3 regions of the Methylobacterium sp. A54F genome follow, and region 1 is predicted to be linked to each of the others. Evidence: riboswitches for the same ligand, from Rfam matches in the RefSeq annotation. Region 1 holds a riboswitch; each other region holds the start of a gene.
What was found. Region 1 has a riboswitch for cobalamin ahead of ACLBXP_RS06920 (TonB-dependent receptor plug domain-containing protein). Riboswitches for the same ligand answer to the same signal wherever they lie in the genome.

Region 1 (6,795 bases):
TCCGCGCTGACGGCGCCCGTCGCGTCGAAGGTGCTGCGCTTCGTGTTGAAGCTGCCGTACTGCGTGCCGATGGCGAAGGAGCGCTCGGCCAGCGGCTGCTTCGAGACGATGTTAAAGGTGCCGCCCGGGTCGCCCCGGCCGTAGAGGAAGGCGGACGGGCCCTTCAGCACCTCGATGCGCTCGATCGAGGCGATGTCCGGCGAATTCGGGTAGCCGCGGTTGATCGGGAAGCCGTTGCGATAGTACTCGCCCGTGGCGAAGCCGCGGATGGTGAACTCCGAGAGCCCGAGGCCCGCGAAGTTGTTGGCCCGCCCGACGCCGGCGAGATCGAGGGCGGTGTCGATCCGGGTCGCGGCGGCGTCTTCGAGCACCTGGTTCGGGACGACGACGACGGTCTGAGGAACCTCGCGCAAGGGGGTATCCGTGCGGGTCGCGCTGACGCTCTGCTTCGCGAGATAGCCGTCCACGGCGAGGCGCGGCCCGCCGTTCCCCTGGACCGTGAGCTCGTCCAACCGCACCTCCTGGTTCGCGTCGGCGGCCAGTTGCGCGGAGGCGGCGACGGGATCGAGGCCGACGGCGAGGAGCGTTGCCAGGGCGACCGCGCACGACCGCGTCCGTTCTCGGCTGGGGCCGGATGCGGCGGCACGGCCTGTCCTGCCAGCGAATCGGCCACCGAATCGGGATGATCCCGCGTGCGTGAAACCTGACCTGTGCGGCATCGCGCGAGCCCCTGACCGGACAAGGGCAGTTCCAGGCACGCGTGCGCGGGAGCGGGCGGTCGGCGCCTGCCACGGCCATGCGTTCCCTTCGGACACCCCGCCCGAGAAACGAAAACCATCGCCAAGGCAGGTCTCCTGGCTCGCGGGTCGTCACCTCTGCCTGACCTTCCCGGTGCAGGGCACCAGTGGTCGTTCTCGGCAGCGGTTCGCCGCTCACAGTTGCGGGGGCAGCTCCGGTCTCGCCCTCGCGGGCTCACCGGATTCCCTCTTAGCTCACGATCACGGGACCGTGAGAACCTTGACGGTATCCCTCATCGGTCCTGCCGGTACGGGAGTCAACCTGCCGAGCGCGGCTACGCCACCTGACGCGCCCGACTTCGGGTCTGTCCGATCCTGTTCCGGCGACCAGGGAGATCCTTCGTCTGCCGGGCCCTGTTCATGCGTCGGACCATCGCCGCCCGGATGTCGAGCGCAGGTTGTCGTCGTGTGTTGCCCGGCCGCGACGGACTGCGGTCGGAAGCTTGCTAGGATGCCCGTGACGGTTCCCCTCGGGGATCAAAAGGGAACGCGGTGAGGGCGCAAGCCCGATGCCGCGGCTGCCCCCGCAACTGTGAGCGGCGAGCCTTCCGCCACCATGTCACTGGGCAGCCTCGCCCGGGAAGACGGTGAGAGGGCAGCGACCCGCGAGCCAGGAGACCTGCCGTCAGTCGTGGTCACACGCGAAACGCGTCGGGCGGGGTGTCCTGGCGGGTGTCGAAGCACCGCCATTCCTGCGAGGAGGCGGATCGCCGAGGCCTCGTTCGCGGTGACGTGCCACTGCCGTCGCCCGAGGCCCGCCTCCCGTGTCCCATCCCCTTCGTTCCGCTCTCCGGAGCGTGCTGGCGCTGTCCTGCGCCGGCCCGGCCCTGCTCGCCACGCCCCTGGCCCATGCCCAGCAGGTCGCCGCGCCCTTCGCGGACGTGCCGCGCGGCGCGCAGGCCGCCGTCTCGCTGTCCGAGATCTCGGTCTCGGCCACCGGCGTGCCGACGCCGGTCAGCCAGACGGGCTCCAGCGTCACCGTGCTGACCTCCGACCTCATCCAGGCCCAGCAGGTCCGCACGGTGCCGGACGCCCTGCAGCAGGTGCCCGGCCTCAACGTGGTCCGAACCGGCGGCGCGGGCGGCCAGACCTCGGTCTTCATCCGTGGCACCAACTCGAACCACGTGAAGGTCCAGATCGACGGCATCGACGTCAACGATCCCTCGACCCCGAACCGCGCCTTCGACTTCAGCCAGCTCCTGACCGAGGACCTCTCGCGCATCGAGGTGTTGCGCGGGCCCCAGAGCGGCCTCTACGGCGCGGACGCCATCGGCGGCGTGATCTCCTTCGTGACCAAGCGCGGCGAGGGCCCGGCCCGGGCCACCGCCTTCGCCGAGGGCGGCTCCTACGGCACCGCCAACCAGGGCGGCCGCATCTCCGGCTCGGACGGCATCTTCGACTACTCGGTCAGCGTCCAGCACCTGCGCCAGGCCGCGCTGCCGGTGACGCCCTTCGAACTCCTGCCGGCCGGCGTCCCGCTCCGGACCGCCTTCACGGACATCAAGACCGTCTCGACCAAGCTCGGCGCGCAACTCACCGACACGTTCCGCCTGAACTACGTGCTGCGCTTCTCCGACAGCGCCTATCTCGACCAGGCGGATGCCGGCTTCCCCTTCCTGCCGACTCCGTACCGCAATCTCGCGGACCAGCAGCAGCTCCTCATGCGCGGCGAGGCCGAATGGACGCCGGTGCCGGGTTTCCACAACGTGTTCGGGGCGAACTACGCCAGCTTCGACCGCCTGAGCGCCGGCCCCCTCGATCCCTTGTCGCCGCCCACGCCGACGACCTCCTTCGGCGAGCGCACCCGCTTCGACTACCGCGGCGACGTGCAGCTCGCGCCGGGCAACCTGCTGCTGTTCGGGGCGCAACGCGAGGACGAGCGCATCGATACGACCGGGCTGAACCGCCGGAACGGCAACACCGGCGGCTTCGCCGAATTCCAGTCCGCCCTCACCGACCGCGCCTTCCTCGTGGCCAACATCCGGCACGACGCGAACGACCAGTTCGGGGGCGCCACCACCTTCCGGGTCGCGCCGAGCTACATCCTTCCGGGCACCGACACGCGCCTGAAGGGCAGCGTCGGCACCGGCTTCAAGCCGCCGACCCTGAGCCAGCTCTACCAGGACTTCCCGGACTTCCGCTTCTTCGGGAACCCGAACCTGCGCCCCGAGGAGAGCTTCGGCTTCGATGCCGGCCTCGAGCAGCCGCTCGGCGACCGGGTGCTCGTCGGCGCGACCTATTTCGAGACCGACTTCCGCAACCTGATCCAGACGGCCTTCTTCCCGACCTTCTCGACCAGCGTGAATGTCGGCCGGGCGGTCGCCTACGGCGCGGAGAGCTTCGTCTCGCTCAAGCTCACCGACACCCTCAGCGCCCGGGTCGACTACACCAACACGGTGACGAAGGACGAGGTCGCCAACCAGGAGCTGCTCCGGCGTCCCCGCCACAAGGTCAGCCTCACCGGCATCTGGACGCCCCTGCCGAACCTGACGCTCACCGGCACGCTGATCTCCATCGGCTCCTTCGTCGACGGGAATCGCGATTTTTCCGTTCCGCGCCTGAAGAACCCGGGCTTCACGCTGGTCAATCTCTCGGCCAGCTACGCCGTGTCGGAGACGACGACGCTGTTCGCGCGCATCGATAACCTGTTCGACCAGCGCTACCAGAACCCGACCGGGTTCCTGGGACCCGGCCTCGCCGTCTACGGCGGCGTGCGCCTGACCACGTTCTGAGGTGACGATGCCGTTCCGGGCCGCATGCGCGCTCTCGGCCGTCCTCGCAACCATGCCCGCGGCCCGCGCCGCCGGCACGGCTGAGACGCCCGTGCGCGTGGTCTCGATGAACCTGTGCGCGGACGAGCTCGTCCTGCGGCTGGCCGACCGCGACCAGGTTCTGGCGGTGACCTACCTCGCCCGGGACCCGCGCGGATCGACGGTCGCAGCCGAGGCCGCCGGCCTGCCGGTCACCCGCGGCCTCACCGAGGAGGTCGTCGCGCTCCGGCCGGACCTCGTCATCGCGGGCGCCTTCACGACGCGCGCCACCGTCGGCATGCTCAAGCGCGTCGGCTCGCCGGTGCTCGAACTCGGCGTGCCGGCCGATCTCGACGGCGTGCGCGGGCAGATCCGGCAGGTCGCGGAGGCGCTCGGCCATCCCGAGCGGGGCGAGGCGCTGGTCGCGGACCTCGACGCCAGGCTCGCATCCGTCACGCCGGCCATCCGCCCGTTGCGGGCCCTCGTCATGCGCCCGAACGCCTTCACGGTCGCGCCCGGCGGCCTCGGCGACGCCCTCATCCGTGCCGCCGGCCTCGTCAACGTCGCGGCCGAGATCGGACGCGACCGGTTCGGGCAGGTGCCGCTCGAAGCCGCGGCGATGGCGGACGCGGACCTGATCGTGGTCGACGAGGCTGCGCCGGGAGCCCCTTCCCTCGCCGACACGCTCCTGCACCATCCCGTCTTCCGGGCGCTCGCGCGGGAACACCGGACTGTCGCGATCCCGAACCGCTACTGGACATGCCCGGGCCCCCAGGTCGCCGAGGTCGTGGCGCGGCTGGCGGCGGCCGCGAACGCGCGGGCGCCCCGGCCATGAATGCGCCTCTCACGGGCCTCGCCCAGCCTGCCTCGCGGCGGCTCGGCACGCCGAGCGCCCGCCGGGTCGTCGTCAGCGTCCTCGGCCTCGCCGTCTTCGCCCTGACGCTCGCCTCGGTCGCCGTCGGCTACGCACCCTTCGACGTGCCGGCCGCGTTCGCGGACCTCGCCGGGGGCCGGGCCACGCTGCCGGCCCTGGTGCTGTGGGAGCTGCGCATGCCGCGGGCGCTCCTCGGCGGCCTCGTCGGGTTCAGCCTCGGGCTGACCGGCGCGGCGATGCAGGGCTACCTGCGCAACCCGCTCGCCGACCCCGGCATCCTCGGCATCTCCTCGGCCGCGGCGCTCGGCGCCGTGCTCGTCTTCTACGGCGGCCTCGCCGCCTCCTTGAGCCTCGCCCTGCCGCTCGGCGGCATCGCGGGCGCGGGCGTGGCGGCGCTGCTCCTCAACGCGCTCGCCGCCCGCGGCAGCAGCACGCTCGGGCTGATCCTGGCCGGCGTCGGCCTGTCGAGCCTCGCCGGCGCCCTCACCGCCCTGGCGCTCAACCTCTCTCCAAACCCCTACGCGGCGCTGGAGATCGTGTTCTGGCTGATGGGGTCGCTCGCGGACCGCAGCCTGGACCATGTCCTCCTGTGCCTTCCCCTGATGGCCGTCGGCTGGGGCCTGATGCTCTCGACCGGTTCCGCGCTCGACGCCCTCACGCTCGGGGAGGACACCGCCGCGAGCCTCGGGGTCGGCCTCGCCTCGGTGCGGCTGCGCCTCGTCACCGGGGCGGCGCTCGCGGTCGGCAGCGGGGTGGCGGTCTCCGGCGCCATCGGCTTCGTCGGCCTCGTGGTGCCGCACCTCGTGCGGCCGCTCGTCGGGGCTCGCCCCGGCGCCGCCCTGCTGCCGAGCGGGCTCGCCGGGGCGGTCCTGGTGCTCGCGGCGGATATCGGCGTGCGCCTGGTCGCCACCCGGCCGGAGCTCAAGCTCGGCGTGGTGACCGCGCTCGTCGGCGCACCGTTCCTGATCGTGCTGCTCCTGCGGAACCGCGGGAGGCGGGCATGAGCCTCGGCCTTCACGACGCCCGCGTGACGCTCGACGGCAGGACGATCCTCTCGGACATCGACCTCGCCCTGGAGCGCGGCCGCTTCGTCGGGCTGGTCGGTCCGAACGGGGCCGGCAAGACGACGCTCCTGCGCGTCCTGGCGGGGCTGGTCGCCCCGACACCGGGTCGCGTTACCCTCGAAGGTCACGCGCTGTCCGGCCTGAGCCGCGACAGGCGAGCCCGCCGGATCGCGGTTCTGTTCCAGGGCGCCGGCGTCGGTTGGCCCATGACGGTGCACGAGATCGTGGCGCTCGGCCGGCTGCCGCACCGCCGCGCCTTCGCGGGCCTCACGGATGCCGACGAGGCGGCGGTCGCGCGGGCGATGGCGCGCACCGATGTCGGGCACCTCGCCGGCAGGACCGAGCCGACCCTGTCCTCGGGTGAGCGCATGCGCGCGCTGCTCGCCCGGGCGCTCGCGGTCGAGGCCGACTGGCTCCTCGTCGACGAGCCTGTCACCGCACTGGACCCCGCCCACCAGCTCGACGCCATGGCGCTGCTGCACGCCGCGGCGCGCGAGGGCACCGGCGTGGTCGCCGTCCTGCACGACCTCGCCCTCGCGGCCCGGTTCTGCGACCGGATCGTCGTGCTGTCCGCCGGCCGGCTCGTCGCGGACGGCCGGCCGGAGGAGGCACTGACCGACGCCCTGCTCGCTCGCGTGTTCGGCGTGACGGCGGAGCGCGGCGAGGCCGCGGACGGAACGCGATACATCCTGCCCTGGGCACGGTCCCGGTCCGACAAGGAGGAGTGCGATGGCGACATCATCCCAGACTGAGGCGGTCACGACCCTGCTGCGCGAGGCATTGGCCGATCCCGGCGCGGCCTGGAGCCTCGGCAGCTTCGGCGCCATCGCCGAGTTCATGCGCGATCCCGACGAGGCGGTCCTGAGCCTGCCGGACGATCGCATGGGCATGGCGACCGAGCGCGGTGCCATCGCCCTGACGGCCTGCCCCGACCTGCGCCCCGTGGCCTACGAGACCGCGGTCGCGTCCGGCTGGAACCACGCCGTCGCCCTGTGCCTGCCGCAGGACGCCTGCGCGATGAGCCGGCGCGGCGTCGTGACGGAGCTCGGGCCCGACCGGGATGCCGCCCGCGAACGGGACCGCGCGGCCATCCTGTTCGATCTCGGCCTCGACCTGCTCGCGGTCGATGCCTGCGTGCGCACGAGCGACCCCGAGGCCATCGCATGCCTCCGGTCCGGCGTCGGGCGGCCCCTGTTCGACCACCAGAACCCCATCGGCCGGCATCTCGTCGCGATGAGCCCGCACCGGGTCTTCATCGCCCGGATCGGGCGCATCGAGGTCTATGCCCCGATCCCGGGCCCCGGCGGAAC
Region 2 (6,795 bases), on a different contig from region 1:
TTCCGGGTCGATCACGGCCTTGGTGCCGACGAGGCTCGCGATGACGCCGCCGCGGTCGATGTCGCCGACGAGCACCACGGGCGTTCCGGTCGCGCGGGCGAAGCCCATGTTGGCGATGTCGCCCCGGCGCAGGTTCACCTCGGAGGCCGAGCCCGCCCCCTCCACCAGCACGAGGTCGGCCTCGGCGCGCAGCCGCGAGAAGCTGTCGAGCACGGCGTCGAGGAGGCGCGGCTTCCAGGCCTGGTAGTCGCGGGCCTTCACGGTTGCGACCATGCGGCCCTGGACGACGACCTGGCTGCCCACCTCGCTCTGGGGCTTGAGCAGGACCGGGTTCATGTGGACGGACGGCGCCACCCCGGCCGCCCGCGCCTGCAGCGCCTGCGCCCGCCCGATCTCCCCGCCATCCGCCGTGACGGCGGCGTTGTTCGACATGTTCTGCGGCTTGAACGGCCGCACCCGCAGGCCGCGCCGCGCGAAGGCCCGGGCGAGCCCCGCGACGATCAGCGACTTGCCGACATCCGAGCCGGTGCCCTGGATCATCAGGGCGTGGGTCGTGCGGCTTCCGCCCGGCACCGGACCGCTCAAAACTCGATCCCCTCCTGCGCCTTCACGCCCGCCGCGAAGTGGTGCTTCACGCTCCCCATCTCGGTGACGAGGTCGGCGGCCTCGATCAGGGCCGGCTTGGCGTTGCGGCCCGTCACGACGACGTGCAGGTCCGGCCGGCGGGCCCGCAGGGTCGCCACCACCGCGTCGAGATCGAGGTAGTCGTAGCGTAGCGCGATGTTCATCTCGTCGAGGACGAGGAGGCGGATCGTCGGGTCGGCCATCAGCGCCACCGCGGTCTCCCAGGCGTTGACGGCGGCGGCGATGTCGCGGGCCTTGTCCTGCGTCTCCCAGGTGAAGCCCTCTCCCAGGGTGTGCCAGGAGACCTGGTCGCCGAAGGCCTTCAGGGCGTGCTTCTCGCCGGTGTCCCAGGCGCCCTTGATGAACTGCACGATGCCGACCCGCCAGCCGCGGCCGAGCGCCCGCACCGCGAGGCCGAGGGCCGCCGTGGTCTTGCCCTTGCCCGGGCCGGTGTTGACGATGAGGAGGCCCTTCTCGATGGTCTTCGAGGCGACCTCCGCGTCCTGCACCGCCTTGCGCTTCTCCATCTTCTCCCGATGGCGGGCGAGGTCGTCGGTCATGGGCTCTCCTCGGGCGAGGGTTTCACGGTCAGCGGCAGGCCGGCCACGGTGAGGACGACCCGGTCGGCTTCCGCGGCGAGGCGCTGGTGCAGGCGCCCGGCCGCGTCGCGGAAGCGGCGCGCCAGCGCGTTCTCGGGCACGATGCCGAGGCCGACCTCGTTCGAGACGAGCACGACCGGCCCCCGCGCGACCCGGCAGGCCGCACAGAGCGCCTCGGTCTCGGCCGGAACGTCGCCCTCGGCGAGCATCACGTTGGTGAGCCAGAGGGTGAGGCAATCGACCAGCACGGGGCCCGGGGCGGCGGCGAGCGCCCCCGCGAGGTCGCGCGGCACGTCCCGGGTCTCCCAGCCGGCGCGGCGCCGCTCCCGGTGGAGGCGGACGCGCTCGGCCATCTCGTCGTCCCAGATCTCGGCGGTGGCGAGGTAGAGCCAGGGCGCGGGCGCGCGCTCGATCAGGGCCTCCGCGTACGCGCTCTTGCCCGAGCGCGCGCCGCCGAGCACCAGGGTCAACCGGGGAGGAGCCTGCCGCATGGCGCCTCCTTCGCCCGAAGCCGCGCCGAGGTCAAAGCGCGCGGGCGGGTTTTGCGGGCCCGGCGCGGGATTCTCGTCCGGATTCGGAATTCAATTGGCCGGGGCGCGTTGTGCCGGGCCCGGCCGTGCGTTAGAACACGCGACCGACGGTGCCCCGGCGACGGGGTGAAAAGGGAATGCGGTGAGGAGGCGACTCCGATTCCGCGGCTGCCCCCGCAACTGTAAGCGGCGAGTTCCTGCCATCAGCCACCGGCCAACCCGGGAAGGCGGCAGGCGCGACGAACCGCGAGCCAGGAGACCTGCCGTCCCCCGAACGTGACCCTCGAACGCCGCCGGTGGGGCGGCCGGAGACCGCAGTGCCCATGTCGACCAGCACCCAGACCCTCGTCCAGTCCGGCTCCCGCGCCAACGAGGGCTTCGCCGCGATCGCGGTCGCCGCCTTCCTGGGCCTCGGCCTCGTGTTCATGGCGGGCTTCGCCCCGGCCGCCGCGCTCCACAACGCGGCCCACGACTTCCGGCACACGCAGAACTTCCCCTGCCACTGACGCCGCACCGTCAGCCCGCACGTCAGCCCAAAAGACCGTCATGCTCATCCGGCTCCTGTCGGCGGCGCTCGCCGCCGGCTTCCTCGCGGCCGTCGTCGCGACGGGCCTCCAGATCGGCCTCACCTCGCCGCTAATCATCGCGGCCGAGCGCTACGAGGCGCCCGCCGAGGCCCACGCGGCCCTCGCGGCGCCCGCCCGCCTGGTCGTGCCCGTCCACGCGGAGGCCCACGGCGACGGGCACGGCGCCCCGCCCGCGTGGCAGCCCGGCCCGGGCCTGCCCCGCATGATCTTCACCGGCCTCGCGACCCTCGTCGGCGGCGTCGGCTACGCGCTGCTCCTCGGCGCCGTGATGCTCGCCTGCAGGCGGGAGCCGACCCCTGAGCGGGCGCTGGGCTTCGCGGTGGCGGGCTTCCTCGCGGTCGCGCTCGCCCCGGCGCTGGGCCTGCCGCCGGAACTGCCCGGCAGCGAGGCGGCGCCGCTCGCCGTGCGGCAGGCCTGGTGGGTGATGACCGCCGCCGCCACCGCCATGGGGCTCTACCTCATCGCGATCCGGCGCTCCGCCGTCGCCATCGCGGGCGGCCTCGTCCTGATCGCGGCGCCCCACGTCGCGGGCGCGCCGGAGGTGGCCGCGACGCCCACCGCCCTGCCGGCCGGCCTCGCCGCGCAGTTCGCGGCGCGCTCGCTCGCCGTGAGCTTCGTGTTCTGGGCGGCGATCGGGCTCGCCTTCGGCTGGACCTGGCAGGTCTTCGGCCGCGGGGCCGCATCCCGTGGCTGAGGCGCCGTCCCCACCGATGGTCCTCTACGTCTGCACCACCTGCCGGGCGGAGGGGGACGACGAGGGCCCCCGCGCGGGGGCGCGCCTCCTCGCGGCGCTCGAAGCCGCCCAGGCCGCGGCGCCGGTGGACGGGGTGCGGATTGAGCCCGTCGCGTGCCTCTCCGTCTGCAAGCGGCCCTGCACGGTCGCGGTGGCGAGCGCCGACCGCTGGACCTACGTCTACGGCGACCTCGACGCCGAGGCCTCCGCCCGCACCATCCTCGACGGCCTCCGGCTCTACGGCGAGACGGCGGACGGCCTCGTCCCCTGGCGGGCGCGGCCCGAGGCGTTCCGCAAGGGCGTGATCGCCCGCATCCCCCCGTTCCCGCCGAGCGCGGCGTGAGGCCCCGATGAGCATCGTCCAGAAGATCCCCTGCACCATCGTCACCGGCTTCCTCGGGGCCGGCAAGACGACCCTCGTGCGCCACGTGATGGAGCGGGCGCAGGGCCGGCGCCTCGCCATCCTGGTCAACGAGTTCGGTGATGTCGGCTTCGACGGCTCCTTCCTGGCCGCCTGCGGCGTCGAGGGCTGCACCGAGGACGCGATCGTCGAACTGCCGAACGGCTGCATCTGCTGCACCGTCGCGGACGACTTCGTGCCGGCGCTGAACCAGCTCCTCGGCCGCGCCGAGCCCCCCGAGCACATCCTGATCGAGACCTCCGGCCTCGCCCTGCCCAAGCCCCTGGTGCAGGCCTTCCAGTGGCCCGAGATCCGCTCCCGCGTCACCGTCGACGGCGTCGTGGCGGTGGTGGACGGCCCGGCGGTGGCCTCCGGCGCCTTCGCGGAGGATCCGGCGGCGCTCGCCGCGCAGCGCGCCGGCGACCGGAGCGTGGACCACGACAACCCCCTCGAGGAGGTGTTCGAGGATCAGCTCCTCTGCGCCGACCTCGTGGTGCTCAACAAGGCCGACCTCCTGGAGGCGGGCGAGCGCGAGCGGGTGCGCGCGGAGGTGGAGCGTCAGCTGCCCCGCGCCGTGAAGGTGATCGAGACCGCCCACGGCGAGATCGACCCGCGGGTGATGCTGGGCCTCGGCGCGGCGGCCGAGGACGACCTCGACGCCCGCCCCTCCCACCACGGCGACGGGGAGGACCACGACCACGACGACTTCGAGACCGTGGCGCTGCCGGTGCGCCCGGCGGGTACCCCGGGGGACCTCGCGGCCCGCGTCGCGAAGGCCGCCGAGACGCCGGGCGTCCTGCGCATCAAGGGGTTCGCGGAGGTCGAGGGCAAGCCGATGCGCCTCGTCGTGCAGGGCGTCGGCGCCCGCATCGCGCATCATTTCGACCGGCCCTGGCGCGCGGGCGAGACGCGCGACGGCCGCCTGGTGGTGATCGGCCTCAAGGGCTTCGACCGCGACGCCGTCGCGGCGGCGCTCGCCGGGTAGCGGGCGCCGGGCTACACTGCCGGCCGAGAGGAACCCGGGACATGCTGGAGCGCAGCCCGCAACCGATGAGCGTCGCCGCGTTCTTCGCCTGGCAGGAGCGCCAGGCGGACCGCTACGAACTCGTGGGCGGCGTGCCGGTGCGTCTGATGGCGGGCGCCCGAAACGTCCACGACGACATCGTGGTCAATCTCGTGGCGGCCCTGCACGTCCGCCTGCGCGGCAGCGGCTGCCGGCCCTTCACGGGGAATGGAAGCCTTGAGACGCTGCCCGGCCAGATCCGCCGCCCGGATGTCGGCGTGGATTGCGGCCCGCGCGACCCGAATGCGCTCAAGGCCGCGGAGCCCCGCATCGTCGTGGAGGTGCTGTCGCCGAGCACCCGCGATTTCGACGCCTTCGAGAAGTTCGCCGAGTACCGGGCCGTCGACAGTCTCGCGGCGATCCTTCTGGTGGAACCGAACGCCGCCGAAGTGCGGCTGTGGACCCGCGCGCCCGACCGGAGCTGGCAGGCCGCGCGCATCGCCGGCCTCGACGCGGTGCTGCCGCTCGATACCCTCGGCCTCACCCTGCCCCTCGCCGAGATCTACGACGGCGTGACCTTCCCGGCACGGCCGCGGCTCGTCCAGCCGGACGAGTCCGCCGACCCGGCGGCCTGACGCCATGCACCTGATCCGCATCGACACGGTCTCCCTCGACGAGGGCGAGGCGGCCGTCGACCTGGGCCAGGAGCCCGGCGACCTCGTGATCCTCTCCTTCACGGATTCCGACCTGTTCGGGGTCGCGGCCGCGCACGCGGCCGAGCCGGGCCTGCCGAGCCTGCGCCTCGCCAAGCTCGCCCGGCTGCGCCACCCGATGTCCGTCGATCTCTACGTCGACCGCGTGATCGCCCGCGCGCGGGCCGTCGTGGTGCGCTGCCTCGGCGGGCTCGACTACTGGCGCTACGGCATCGAGCGGGCGGCGGCCGCCGCGCGGGCGAACGGCGTGCACCTCGCGGTGCTGCCCGGCGACGACCGGCCGGACCCGCGCCTCGCCGCCTTCTCGACCGACCCCGCCCTCGCGACCGAGATCGACGCCTATTTCCGCGCCGGCGGCCCCGCGAACCTGCGCCGGATGCTGGGCCGGCTCGCCCACGCCATCGGCCATCCGGCGACGGTCGAGCCCCCCGAACCCCTGCCCCGCGGCTTCCCGTGGTGCCCCGGCTGCGGCCCCCTCGACCTGGCGACGGCGCGCGCGGCGGCGGACTGGGCGGACTTCCCGATCTCCACCACCGCCCCCGTCATCCCGGGGCCGCGCAGTGGAGCCCGGGATCCAGAGCCGCCGACAAGGCCCGATCCTGACGCCTCGGCGTGTCTGGATCCCGGGCTCTCGCCTGGGGCGAGCCCCGGGATGACGGGGGTTGGGGTGGCGGCGCGGGAGACAGCCCGAACGGTGCGGGCAAGCGCGCCCCTCGCCCTGCTCCTCGTCTACCGCTCCGCCGTCCTCGGCGGCGACACCGCGCCGGTGGCGGCGCTCGTCGCGGCGCTCGGGGGCCGCGGCATCGCGAGCCTCGTTCTCGCCGTGTCGAGCCTGAAGGATCCGGAGGCCGTGGAGGCCGTGCGCGAAGCGATCGCGGCGCGGCGGCCCGACCTCGTGGTCACGACCACCGCCTTCTCGGCGCGGGAGGATGCCGGCTTCGTGCTGGACGGGGCCGACTGCCCGGTGCTCCAGGCCCACACGGTCGGCGCCCCGCGCGCCGCCTGGGCGGCCTCGGCGCGCGGCCTCGGCGGCGCCGACCTCGCCATGCAGGTGGCCCTGCCGGAGTTCGACGGGCGGCTTGCCGGCTTCCCGATCGCCTTCAAGGAGGAGGCGCCGGAGGTGGCGGGGTTCGCCGAGCGCCGCGCCGCGCCCTATCCGGAGGGCATCGCGGCGCTCGCCGACCGCGCCGCCGGCTGGCTGCGGCTCGCGCGCCTGCCCCGCGCCGAGCGCCGGCTCGCCGTGGTGCTGTCGGACTATCCCGCCCGCGGCGGCCGCGCCGGCTTCGCGGTGGGCCTCGACACCGAGGCGAGCGCGCGGGCCCTCCTCGCAGACCTCGCGGGCGCCGGCTACGCGGTGCAGCCTCCTCCCGAAGCGCTGATGGAGGCGCTGATGGGCGACGGCGCGGCCTTCGCCGTGCCGCTCGCCGTCTACGCCGCCTGGCTCGCCGACCTGCCCGAGGCGGCTCGCGCCGCTCTCCACGACCACTGGGGCCCGCCCGAGGCCGACCCCCTCTGCCGGGACGGCGCCTTCCGCTTCCCCCGGGTGCGGGCGGGGCGGGGCGCGGTGTTCCTGCAGCCCGACCGCGGGCGCGGGGACGACCGCAAG
Region 3 (6,795 bases), on a different contig from region 1:
GGCGGACCGCCTGCTCGACCTGTTCGCGGAGCTCGGCCTGCCGGCCTCGGTGCTGGCCAACAGCCGGCTCTACGCGGACTGCCCCGGCCTGATGGAACGGGTGCGGGCCCGCGGCCACGAGGTGGTGGGCCACGGCCGCAGCAACGCCGAGCGCCAGGGCACCCTCCCGGAGGCCGAGGAGCGGGCGCTCATCGCGGAGGCGACGGAGGTCATCGCCCGCGCGGAGGGCCGCGCGCCCGCGGGCTGGCTCGGCCCCTGGATCTCCCAGTCGCGGGTGACGCCGGACCTGCTGGCCGAGGCCGGCTACCGCTACCTCCTCGACTGGGCCCACGACGACCAGCCGGTCTGGTTCGCCACCCGCGGCGGCGGGCGCATCCTCTCGGTGCCCTACCCGCAGGAGCTGAACGACATCCCGGCCATCGTCGCCCGCAAGGATTCCGCCACCGACTTCGCGGACATGATCGTCGACGCCTTCGACGAGATGCTGGCGCAGGCGCAGGCGGCCCCCCTGGTGATGGGCATCGCGCTGCACCCCTACATCGTCGGCCAGCCCCACCGCCTGCGTCCCCTGCGCCGGGCGCTCGCGCACGTCGCGGCCCGGCGCGAGGCGGTCTGGCTCACCACGGCCGGCGCCATCGCCGACCACGCGATCGCGCTGCCGCCGGGCCTCGTCTCCGACTGACGGAGGGGCGCCGGGCGTTCGGAATGCGCTAAAGGATCGGAAAAGCCGATCCGCGCCCCCGGAGGGACCGCCCATGACCGATGCCCTCGATGCCTTCCGCGATCTCCTGGGCGCCGGCGGCGTGCTGACCGCGCCCGGGGAGGTCGCGCCCTACATCCACGACCAGCGCGCGCTCATGGTGGGCGAGACCCCGGCGGTCCTGCGGCCCCGCTCGGTGGAGGCCGTGCAGGGGCTGGTGCGGCTCGCCCGCGCCCACGGCTTCGGCCTCGTGCCGCAGGGGGGCAACACCGGCTACGTCGGCGGGGCGACGCCCGAGCCCGGGCGCCGGCAGCTCGTGGTGAGCCTGGAGCGGATGACGCGCATCCGCGCCGTCGATCCCCTCGGCTTCACCCTCTCGTGCGACGCGGGCGTCATCCTCGCCGAGGCGCAGGGCGCGGCGGCCGCGCAGGGCTGCCTCCTGCCCCTCAGCCTCGGCGCGGAGGGGAGCTGCCGCCTCGGCGGCAATGTCGGGACCAACGCGGGCGGCCTTCAGGTCCTGCGCTACGGCATGACCCGCGACCTCGTGCTCGGCCTCGAGGTGGTGCTGCCGGACGGCAGCCTGTTCTCGGACATGGGCGCCCTGCGCAAGAACAACGTCGGCACCGACCCGAAGCAGCTCTTCGTCGGCGCCGAGGGGACCCTCGGCATCGTCACCGGCGTGGTGCTGAAGCTGTGGCCGGCGCAAGGCCACCGGGCCACCGCCTGGATGCAGCTCGCCGCCGGCGCGCCGATCCCGGAGGTCGCCGCGATCGTGCGCCGGGAGACCTCGGACCTCGCCTCCACCTTCGAGCTGATCTCCGCCTCCTCCCTCGCCCTCGTGGCGGAGATGCGCGGCAGCGCGATCGGCCTCACGGCCGGCCCCGGCGGCGCGGTGCTCCTGGAGCTGTCCGCCTCCTCGGCGCGCATCCCCCTCGACGACCTCCTGACCGGGACCCTGGAGGCCCTGATGGAGGCGGGCCACGTCGAGGATGCGGTGCTGGCCCAGTCCGAGCGCCAGCGCCGGGAGATGTGGACGATCCGCGAGACCATTCCCGAGGGCGAGAAGCATGCCGGCGGCTCGGTGAAGCACGACATCGCGGTGCCGGTCTCGGCCGTGTCGGCCTACCTGGCGCGCGGCGCCGAGATCCTAGCGCGCGCGGAGCCCGGGCTGCGCCTGTCGTTCTACGGGCACGTCGGCGACGGCAACATCCACTACAACCTCGTGGTGCCGCCCGGGGAGGACCGGCTCGCCTTCACCCGCCGCATCGAGGCCGGCCTCGCCCACGAGCTCTACGGGGCGGCGATCGCGCTGGGCGGCAGCTTCAGCGCCGAGTACGGCATCGGCCGCTTCAAGCGCGACCTGCTCGTGCGCTACACCGACGAGGCTCGGCGCGCGCTGATGGGCGCGGTCAAGCGCGGCATCGACCCCGACGGCGTGATGAACGCCGGGGCGATGCTGTAGGGGGGCGCCCCGCGGCCTCAGGCCTGCGGCAGGTCCGGCGTGATGCCCAGCGCGGCGAGGCCCTCGTCGAGGAGGTCGCCGGCATCCGGGGTGCCGAGGATCTCGCGCATCGCGCCCTCGCCGGCCGCCTCGCGCTCGCGGGCGAAGCGCACCGCATCCGACCATTCCTCCGGCTCCATGTCGCCGCGGCCGACGTAGAGGAGCGCCAGCAGGCTGGCGCGCTCGTCGTCGTTGAGGCCGCCGATCATGCTGCGCAGCTCGCTCTCGGTCGCGTCGTCGGTGCCGCCGACGAGGACGTCGGTGGCGCCGTCGTCGATGGGGTTCGAGCCGGAATCCGGGTCCGTCGGGCCCTCCTTCACGTCGATCGCCCGCACGCGGAGGATGATCTCGGTGACCTTGTCGACGGCGATGTCCATGAACGGCTCCTGATACGGTGCTTGAGCACCGACAACACCCGAGGGGCCGGACGGTTCGGTGGGCAGCCGGCCCCCGCGCAGGCGCGCAGAGCCCGACACCTTTGCGGATCGGTGCGCGGGCGCTAACTGCCACGGCGTGTCCGTCCGTTCCCCCCTCCCCCCGCCCGTCCCGCCCGCCCCGGCACCCTGGCCCTGCGCCTCGGCGGGCCGGCGCTCCTCGCCGCGGCGCTGCTGACGCCGGACCTGCCGGTCTCGGCCCGGGCGCAATCGGGCGAGGGCACGACGCCGGCCTGCTACCTGACGGGCGGCGGCGCCCTCGAGATCTGCCGCGACGGGACCGAGGCCGAGGGCGTGTTCTTCACGCCCCGCCCCTGCGAGTTCGCCCGCACCGTGCAGCTCCTGCGGCTCGGCAGCGCGCAGCCGCCCGGCCCGATCCAGGTGATCTACCAGGGCGAGGCGCCGATCGCGGCCCCGCGCGGCCGGCGCCAGGCGGAGGATTGCCCCCCGCGCCGGGCGACCGACCCCGGCGACGGCGGCGCCGTGCGGACCGCGCGGCTGCCCGAGCAGCTCTCCGTGACGATGCCGCCGAGCGCGCCCCGGCTCTGGGAGGCGGAGCGCACCCCGCCCCAGGCCGCCGGCCGTCAGGCGGCCCGCACGCGCCGGGGCCGCAAGGAGCCGCCGCCTGCGCCGCCCGAGCCGCAGGCCGAGGGCGTGGCGCCCCGCAACCCGATCGCGGTGGCGGGCCGCGACTGGGCGGGCGACCCCTACACCTACGTCTTCCTGCTCGCGGTGGCGGGGGGCGACACCGGCAACCGGCGCGTGCAGATCCTCGCCCGGACCTACGACTTCGAGCATTACGAGATCCGCAGCCGGGGCGCGGAGGGCTACGGCATCGCCTGGGCCCCCTTCGGCGAGGCGCCCGACGCGGAGGACGACCGGCGCCGGCGCAAGGGCCGCGAGAGCAAGGCGCCCGAGAACCCGAGCCCGACCGCCGTGCTCGACGAGGCCGGGCGCCCCCTCATCGGCAACTGCCCCGGGGCGGCGGGCGCCACGCAAGGCCTCTCAGGGTCGATCAGCGTCGTCGACCAGACCTACCACTACTTCTACACCGACGTGATGCCGGAGGATTGCAACGAGGCGCCCCTCAAGCAGCGCACGGCGCTCTACCTGCGCACCAGCCGCGACCTCTCGGCCGAGCGGGTCTGGTCGCTGCCCCGGACCATCGCCGAGCCGCTGCCGCCCGGCATCTTCGTGCGGGTGGGCAAGGCCAAGGGCATGGACCGCTGGGTCGTGTCCTACACCTGCAACCGCCCCGCCAACGCGCCGGGCGGCCCCATCTCGGACCTCTGCCTGCAATACACCACCGACCTGTCGGTGGGCGCGATCGCGGGGCTCACCTGGTACGCCGAGCCCCGGGCGGCGATGCGCTCGCCGACCTATCTCGGCCTGCGCGCTGGCGGCGACGGCGGCGGCCGCTACGGCCGGGCGGCGCATTACTGGATGACCGACCGCTACGGCAACCTCGACACGCCGGGCCTGTACTCGGTGAAGGCCGGCTTCCTGACCTGGCTCGACCGCACGGCGCCCCGCGTCGACGGCACGACCATCTCGAACCTCTACGGCCGCCCGATCTACTGGGCGACCTGGAGCGTGCGCCCCGTGGGGAGCCGCTGAACGGCTCCGACCGTGGCCCGTCTGCCGCGCTCCCCCGGGATTCGCGCCGGGCGCCGCGCCCCGCGTTGACCGCGCCGCGCCCGGCGGCCTAGCCTCCGTCCCGACGGTTCCCGTGAGGGATCAATAGGGAATGCGGTGAGGGGGCGACCCCGATTCCGCGGCTGCCCCCGCAACTGTGAGCGGCGAGCCCCCATCAGCACGTCACTGGGCTTGCGCCTGGGAAGACGATGAGGGGCCGCGACCCGCGAGCCAGGAGACCTGCCGTCAGCCGTGGTCACACGCGATGCGCGCCGGGCGGGGTGTCCTGGCGGGTGCCGAGCCGTCCGCACGCCGCGGCAGCCCGGCCTCGTTCGCGGTGACGTGCCACAGCCGTTGCCCGAGGTCCCCCCGCGTGTCACCCCCTGCCCGACGACGCCTCGCCCTGCTCGCCTGCGCGGCCGGCCTCTCCGCGCCTGCCGCCGCGCAGCCCGCGGCCGAGGCCACCCTCTCCGAGATCTCGGTGACCACCGAGACCGCCGCCCCGGCGACTGCGCCTGCGGGCGGCCTCCCGGCGGCCAGCGCCGGCTACGTCGGCGGCGTCTCCGGGATCGGCGGCGCCCTGCGGACGGTGGAGGCCGCGAGCGCGGGCGTCGTCACGGGCGCCGAGGTCAACAGCCGGCCGGTGACGCGCCCCGGCGAGGTGCTGGAGGCGGTGCCCGGCCTCATCGTCACGCAGCACTCCGGCGAGGGGAAGGCCAACCAGTTCTTCCTGCGCGGGTTCAACCTCGACCACGGCACCGACCTCGCGATCAGCGTCGACGGCATGCCCGTCAACATGCGCACGAACGCCCATGCCCAGGGCTATGCCGACATCAACTTCCTGATCCCCGAGCTCGTCGGCGCGGTGGAGTTCCACAAGGGGCCCTACTTCGTCCGCGACGGCGACTTCGCCTCCGCGGGCTCCGTGCGGATCGACTACCTCGACACGCTGGCCCGGAACGTGGCGCTCACCACGCTCGGCTCCTTCGGCTACAAGCGGGCGCTCTCGATGGCCTCGATGCCGCTCGGCGCCGGCACCCTGCTGGTCGCCGGCGAGGCGCAGACCTACGACGGCCCCTGGGCCGTGCCGGATCGCCTGGCCAAGCTCAACGGCGTCGTCCGCTACAGCCAGGGCACGGCGGCCGACGGCTTCTCGCTCACCGGTATGGCCTACTGGGCCAAGTGGAACGCGACGAACCAGATCCCCGAGCGCGCGGTCGCGGAGGGCATCCTCGGCCGCTACGGCACCCTCGACCCAACGGATGGTGGCAACACCGGGCGCTTCTCCCTCTCGGGCCGCTGGAGCCAGTCGGATGCGGGCGGGATCACCCGGGCGAGCGCCTACGTGATCCGCTACGACATGAACCTCTGGAACAACTTCACGTATTTCCTGAACGACCCCGTCAACGGCGACCAGTTCCGCCAGCGGGACAACCGGGTGCTCGGCGGGGGCGAGGTCTCCCGCACCGTCCTGGGCAGCCTGTTCGGCCTGCCCATGGAGAACGAGATCGGCTTCCAGACCCGCACCGACGACATCCGCGTCGGCCTGTTCAACACCGCCGCGCGTCAGTACCGCTCGACCGTCCTCGACGACCGGGTGCTCGAGGCGAGCGCGGCCTTCTACTACGAGAACCGGCTGCGCTGGACCGACTGGCTGCGCACCAGCGTCGGCTTCCGCGCGGACGCCTACTACGCCGACGTCCGCTCCGACACGCCGGCCAATTCGGGCCGGGCCCGCGACGGCATCGTCAACCCGAAGCTTGGGCTCGTCCTGGGGCCCTGGTTCGACACCGAATTCTACGTGAACTACGGCGGCGGCTTCCACTCGAACGACGTGCGCGGCGTCGTGGCCACCGTCGACCCGGCGAGCCCGCTCTTCAACATCGCCCGCTCGCCCTTCCTGGTGCCCTCGACGGGCTACGAGGTCGGCATCCGCAACCGCAGCATCGCGGGGCTCGAGACCGCCGTCGCGCTGTTCCGGCTCGACTTCGCCTCCGAGAACCTGTTCCAGGGCGACACCGGCACCACCGAGCCGAGCCGCCCGACCCGCCGCTTCGGCGTCGAGTGGACGAACCGCTACGCGGTGACGCCCTGGCTGCGGCTCGAAGGCGACCTGACGATCACCAACGCCCGCTTCTCGGACTACGACCCCGCGGGCAACCGGGTGCCGGATGCGCCGACCACCATCGCCTCGGCCGGCGTCACCTTCGGGGAAGGCCTCGGCTGGTTCGGCAGCCTGCGCTTCCGCTACTTCGGGCCGCGCCCCCTGATCGAGGACAACACGGTGCGCTCGCGCCCCACCGCCCTCGTGAACGGGCGCGTCGGCTACAATTTCGAGAACGGGGTCAGCCTGTCCCTCGACGTGCTGAACCTGACGAACGCCAAGGCCGACCAGATCACCTACTTCTACGCGTCCCGCCTGCCCGGCGAGCCCGCGGAGGGCGTGGCGGACCGGCACTTCCACCCCGTCGAGCCGACCGCCGTGCGGCTGACGCTCGCCGGCCGGTTCTGAGCCGCGGGGCAGC

Region 2: it holds a riboswitch for cobalamin, as region 1 does, so the genes downstream of both, ACLBXP_RS03495 (CbtB domain-containing protein) here and ACLBXP_RS06920 (TonB-dependent receptor plug domain-containing protein) in region 1, are expected to answer to the same signal.
Region 3: it holds a riboswitch for cobalamin, as region 1 does, so the genes downstream of both, ACLBXP_RS01705 (TonB-dependent receptor) here and ACLBXP_RS06920 (TonB-dependent receptor plug domain-containing protein) in region 1, are expected to answer to the same signal.

What each region holds. Positions count from the first base shown of each region.
Region 1 covers NZ_JBKFBF010000003.1:129,664-136,458, reverse strand. The annotation lists gene ACLBXP_RS06925 (TonB-dependent siderophore receptor) at 1-719, opposite strand, end outside; cobalamin riboswitch at 828-1,035, opposite strand; cobalamin riboswitch at 1,242-1,438, shown strand; gene ACLBXP_RS06920 (TonB-dependent receptor plug domain-containing protein) at 1,562-3,529, shown strand; gene ACLBXP_RS06915 (ABC transporter substrate-binding protein) at 3,537-4,382, shown strand; gene ACLBXP_RS06910 (FecCD family ABC transporter permease) at 4,379-5,425, shown strand; gene ACLBXP_RS06905 (ABC transporter ATP-binding protein) at 5,422-6,237, shown strand; gene ACLBXP_RS06900 (DUF6925 family protein) at 6,215-6,795, shown strand, end outside.
Region 2 covers NZ_JBKFBF010000001.1:688,701-695,495, reverse strand. The annotation lists gene ACLBXP_RS03510 (cobyric acid synthase) at 1-540, opposite strand, end outside; gene cobO (cob(I)yrinic acid a,c-diamide adenosyltransferase) at 582-1,184, opposite strand; gene cobU (bifunctional adenosylcobinamide kinase/adenosylcobinamide-phosphate guanylyltransferase) at 1,181-1,714, opposite strand; cobalamin riboswitch at 1,845-2,035, shown strand; gene ACLBXP_RS03495 (CbtB domain-containing protein) at 2,077-2,259, shown strand; gene ACLBXP_RS03490 (CbtA family protein) at 2,300-3,034, shown strand; gene ACLBXP_RS03485 (DUF1636 family protein) at 3,051-3,416, shown strand; gene cobW (cobalamin biosynthesis protein CobW) at 3,424-4,458, shown strand; gene ACLBXP_RS03475 (Uma2 family endonuclease) at 4,500-5,111, shown strand; gene cobN (cobaltochelatase subunit CobN) at 5,116-6,795, shown strand, end outside.
Region 3 covers NZ_JBKFBF010000001.1:344,469-351,263, reverse strand. The annotation lists gene ACLBXP_RS01725 (polysaccharide deacetylase family protein) at 1-682, shown strand, start outside; gene ACLBXP_RS01720 (FAD-binding oxidoreductase) at 756-2,162, shown strand; gene ACLBXP_RS01715 (DUF3775 domain-containing protein) at 2,180-2,578, opposite strand; gene ACLBXP_RS01710 (hypothetical protein) at 2,930-4,252, shown strand; cobalamin riboswitch at 4,340-4,532, shown strand; gene ACLBXP_RS01705 (TonB-dependent receptor) at 4,644-6,782, shown strand.